2 regions of the Shimazuella sp. NTD250 genome follow, and region 2 is predicted to be linked to the other one. Evidence: a T-box and tRNA genes for the amino acid it is inferred to sense, from the RefSeq annotation. Region 2 holds a T-box; the other holds one or more tRNA genes.

Region 1 (2,394 bases), on a different contig from region 2:
GTCAGACACTCTATCCAGTTGAGCTAAGAGCCCGTATTCATTTTGCAACAACGAAATCCATCATAACTCTTTCACACATAAAAGTCAAGCACTTTTTTGGTGCGGATGAGAGGATTTGAACCTCCACGGTCATCATGACCACAAGAACCTGAATCTTGCGCGTCTGCCAATTCCGCCACACCCGCATAAGCAAGCGGAATTATACAAAAAGTTTTTAATGGAGGCGGCACCCGGATTTGAACCGGGGGTAAAGGTTTTGCAGACCTCTGCCTTACCACTTGGCTATGCCGCCATAACACTCAATCTTGTGACACTTGAATATTCTAACATAATCCCACCAAAAGTCAATAATAAAATTTTGAACTCCACCCAAAGCCATGTTTAAACTTTTATTGTTCATCGCTGTATTATTTCGGATGAATGAGAAATCCTAAAACCTCAAACACTATAACAAAAAAGGATGTCCAGCATGATACCAATTGAATCTACCATCGAAGACAAACAAACACAATTCGCCAGTCTCTCTGATCAGTTGGAAGAGGAAGATTTCCACATAGGCGGCGGCTATGCATATGATCATGGTTATTTCGACAAACCATTGGACTGGGAAGAAGAACATGGAAACCGGTATTTTCTTCGCATTCCTGTATTTGCGGTGCGAGGTGATATCGGAGATCCAGATACTCTCGTTCGAATCGGAAAACCATTTGTAATCAAACATGAATTTCGCACAGATGAATCTAGTGATCCTACTGGGGATTCTGGTGTTTTTAGCGGAATGATGAATCAGTTTACAACTCCTATCCCAGCAGAAGATCATCCCATTGATCAAAAATGGATAGACAGGGCCAGAGAGATTGTGAATCGAGTGGAAGGGTTACACATATAAGTTGAAAACAATCCAACTATAAAAAAGCGCAAACCATTTTCTCTAGAGATAACTTCTCTAGAGGTTCGCCACAAAAGATATTACTTGTCACTAAGCTGTCTTTCATGCAGAAAAAAGCCACCCTGTCATCAAGAAGCAGAGTGGCTTTTTGTATTGGCAGGGGCGGTAGGAATTGAACCCACACTGGAGGTTTTGGAGACCTCTGTTCTACCATTAAACTACGCCCCTATAACATAGCCACCAACAATGGATTGGTGGCTATGATGATATGTGGTGCTGAAAGCAGGATTCGAACCCGCGACCTACTGATTACAAGTCAGTTGCTCTACCAGCTGAGCTATTTCAGCATATTCAAAAACATTCAAATGGTGGCTCGAGACGGAATCGAACCGCCGACACGAGGATTTTCAGTCCTCTGCTCTACCGACTGAGCTATCGAGCCATCTATGTATAAGATGGCGGAGAGAGAGGGATTCGAACCCTCGATACGCTTGTGACGTATACACGATTTCCAATCGTGCTCCTTCGGCCAGCTCGGACATCTCTCCAAAACACTTTGATTTTGTCAGGAACGAGATCTATCTTAACCTGTAATGAGGTTTGTTGTCAACTCTTTTTTTCATTTTATTTTAATGATGCTTCGAAAACGAATATTTATTAGTTATATAGCGGGGTGGAAGCATTTCCCACTACTTGCATCGCATTTATCTACATAATATTTTCATTTGCAAAAACATACATTCTATGTTACTATTTTTTTAGTATTCCAAACAGTGTACATATACCTAAAAGTTATCTAGCTTTCTTGTGTACGGTGTTACGCCGTATCTGCGTGTAAGATTCCCATACTTCATCCGGTCCCGCGTTACTATACTAGCCCTACCGTGGTGGGGGGTGATTGTGGCCGCCTAAGTAGGCGTAGCCGCTACCACAATCGACCCCCCACCACGGGGGCTAGCTCAGTGGCGTTACCAGATCAAGGTGTTTTCGTAGATAACTTTTTAAAACCTAGCTAATTCATTTGGCTAGGTTTTTTTGGTTCCTATATATAAAGCAGCAATTAGTCACCTGAACAAATTATCTCAAACTATTCCTAATACTGCGATTCAAATTTTTATATTTTTTTCAACAAAATCCCTGCTGGAAACAGGGATTTTGCGTATATTTAGTTCTCCCATTGAAATGTCTCATCAACAATAGAAATAAGCTGATTCAACCGCTGCGACAATTCTTCTTCATTCCTCCCTACAAAAGCAAATTGAGCGATGGAATCGACACTTAATTGCGCTTGATCATATGACTTTCCATCTTCTCCAGTAATTTGGGCCACTTTCACCCATTCTGGAAACAAGGTAGAGTTCACATGTAATAATCCATATTTAGTGTTCACCAATAACCATCCAGCTAAATGGGAGGGATTCATTTTCACTTCTTCCTTCAATACTGGACCTGGAAGTCCAACAGAAATTTGAGCATGAATATCAAACAATGACACATCGTATGCA
Region 2 (2,394 bases):
CCTCTACTAGTCTTTTGTTATTTTGTAAATATTTACTTATCGCTAAAAACCTTTAACGCTTTAAGCCCATAGCTTGCTCTACTTCTCTCATCGTTGCTGCTGCTACTTCTCTTGCTTTGGCTGCACCTTCATCTAAAATGCGATCCAGTTCAGATGTGGAAATAAGTTCTTGATAACGAGCTTGAACGGGTCGAAGAATTTCGATCACTGCTTCTGCTGTATCTACTTTGAGATGACCGTATCCTTTGCCATCGTATTCTTGCTCGAGCTCATCTATACTCTTTCCGGAACACAGAGAATAAATCGCTAGGAGATTGGAAACTCCAGGCTTATTTTCCTTATCAAAACGAATTGTATTATCTGAATCCGTTTGAGCCCGTTTTAGTTTTTTCAATATGTCCTTTTCGTTGTCCAATAGTCGAATGGTTGCATTTTGGTTTGGGTCTGATTTGCTCATTTTTTTAGTCGGATCTTGCAAAGACATGATCCTTGCTCCCACTTTCGGTGCTCGCATTTTGGGCAGAGGAAACAGTTCACCATAACGGTGGTTGAATCGTTGCGCCAAGTCTCGGGTAAATTCAATATGTTGTCTTTGATCTTCTCCTACTGGTACATCCGTAGCTTTGTAGAGTAACATATCAGCTGCCATCAATGGGGGATAGGTAAGCAATCCAGCAGGGATCGATTCCCCTTTATTTGCCGCTTTTTCTTTATATTGAGTCATTCTTTCCAATTCCCCTACATAGGCAATTGTCTGCATCACCCATGCGAGCTGAGCATGTTCTACTACGTCTGATTGTACAAATAAAGTCGTCTTTTGAGGGTCTAGTCCAACTGCTAAATAAAGTGCAGCCAAACTCCTCGTATTTTCTCGTAATTCCTTTGGATCCTGTGGAACAGTAATCGCATGCTGATTAACAATACAAAAATAACTTTGTTCTTCTTCTTGATAATCGACAAAATGTTTAATTGCACCTAAATAATTTCCTAAAGTTAGCGTTCCACTTGGTTGAACACCAGAAAAAACTACTGCCATCGATCCTTTTCCTCCTTCAAAATAAAAAAAGCCTACATCATCCCACGATTAGGGACGAAATAGACCGCGTTGCCACCCTAGTTATTTTCTGTAGTAGAAAATCACTCTAAACTCGTAACGTGAGCAAACGAAAAAGCTCCCAAGCCCATTCCACTAAATTCCTTTACTTGTTTCCACCATCCACAAGCTCTCTGCAAAAAGATAATAAAGTGTACTTTTCTTGTTCACTGCTTTTTATCCTATTTTGCAAAAGAATAGCATCAATTATCATTTAAGTCAAAGTGTTTTTCACCTATTACACTTGACGAGAAGTATTATTATAGGCAAAATATTACGATAAAGGAAGATGGAAAAGTGAGAAAACTTAAAATAGATTTAATTTCTGAATAAAGAAATATCCCTGTAAAGAAAGGATTTTTATGCGAAACTTACCTTGCCCTACACAAGTAGACCTCTATTTATTTTCCATTGATCCAAATGATTACAATGAAAAAGAATTCCTTTCCATATTATCAGTGGAAGAACAAGAGAAAGCGAAAAAATTTCACTTTCCAGCCCACCAGAAAAAATATGTAATTAGTCACGGTATGATGCGTCAGCTTATTGCTTCTTATATAGCTTGTAACCCTAGAGACATTCGTTATCATTTCAATGCATTTGGAAAACCTGAGTTGGTCAGCCCTTCTTGCTCTTTACATTTTAACCTCAGTCATTCGGAACGATTAGCAGCAATAGCAATTGCAGCTCGTCCAGTTGGGGCCGATATTGAACAGATAAAACCGCTTGAGGACTATGTTTCTTTGACGAGACATTTCTTATCTATCAAGGAACGTAATTCTTTTTGTCAGTTGAATGCCGCTGAACAACAGCTTGCTTTTTATCGAGCTTGGACGAGAAAAGAAGCATACATTAAAGCTATTGGAATGGGTTTATCCTACCCTGTAGAACAGGTAACAATCAGTTTTGATGAACAACCTCAACTTTTAGAAGATAGAGCAAATCCAATGAATGTTGAAAAACTGTCCATCGTATCATTCGAGCATGAGGATTACCTTGGAGCTGTAGCAATTCCAAAAGACTCTACAGTTGAAATAAAAAAGATTTCTCTCCAATCCTAGTATGTGGAGAGAAATCTGGTAGTTAGACGTATTAGTAGTCAGTTGTAGCTTTTCCACCTGTGACAATTTCTACACCTGCACTAGCTCCGATCCTGCTTGCTCCTGCTTCGATCATCGCTTTTACATCAGCAGCACTTCGAATTCCTCCAGATGCTTTCACACCTAACTGATCTCCAACTGTCTTTCTCATGAGTGCTACTGCTTCTACTGTTGCACCTCCTGTAGAAAAACCAGTAGAAG

What was found. The T-box of region 2 lies ahead of trpS (tryptophan--tRNA ligase). A T-box ahead of a tRNA ligase gene usually reads a tRNA of that ligase, here a tRNA-Trp.
Region 1: it has a tRNA-Trp gene. The T-box ahead of trpS (tryptophan--tRNA ligase) is inferred to sense a tRNA for this amino acid. The anticodon was not compared.

What each region holds. Positions count from the first base shown of each region.
Region 1 covers NZ_JCAJZS010000001.1:593,898-596,291, forward strand. The annotation lists tRNA gene AC5WOF_RS03205 (tRNA-Arg) at 1-33, opposite strand, end outside; tRNA gene AC5WOF_RS03210 (tRNA-Leu) at 98-185, opposite strand; tRNA gene AC5WOF_RS03215 (tRNA-Cys) at 219-292, opposite strand; gene AC5WOF_RS03220 (YugN family protein) at 470-889, shown strand; tRNA gene AC5WOF_RS03225 (tRNA-Trp) at 1,044-1,117, opposite strand; tRNA gene AC5WOF_RS03230 (tRNA-Thr) at 1,161-1,236, opposite strand; tRNA gene AC5WOF_RS03235 (tRNA-Phe) at 1,256-1,331, opposite strand; tRNA gene AC5WOF_RS03240 (tRNA-Ser) at 1,346-1,437, opposite strand; gene AC5WOF_RS03245 (ATP-grasp domain-containing protein) at 2,055-2,394, opposite strand, start outside.
Region 2 covers NZ_JCAJZS010000007.1:27,680-30,073, reverse strand. The annotation lists gene trpS (tryptophan--tRNA ligase) at 53-1,036, opposite strand; T-box leader at 1,084-1,273, opposite strand; gene AC5WOF_RS15970 (4'-phosphopantetheinyl transferase family protein) at 1,456-2,154, shown strand; gene deoC (deoxyribose-phosphate aldolase) at 2,186-2,394, opposite strand, start outside.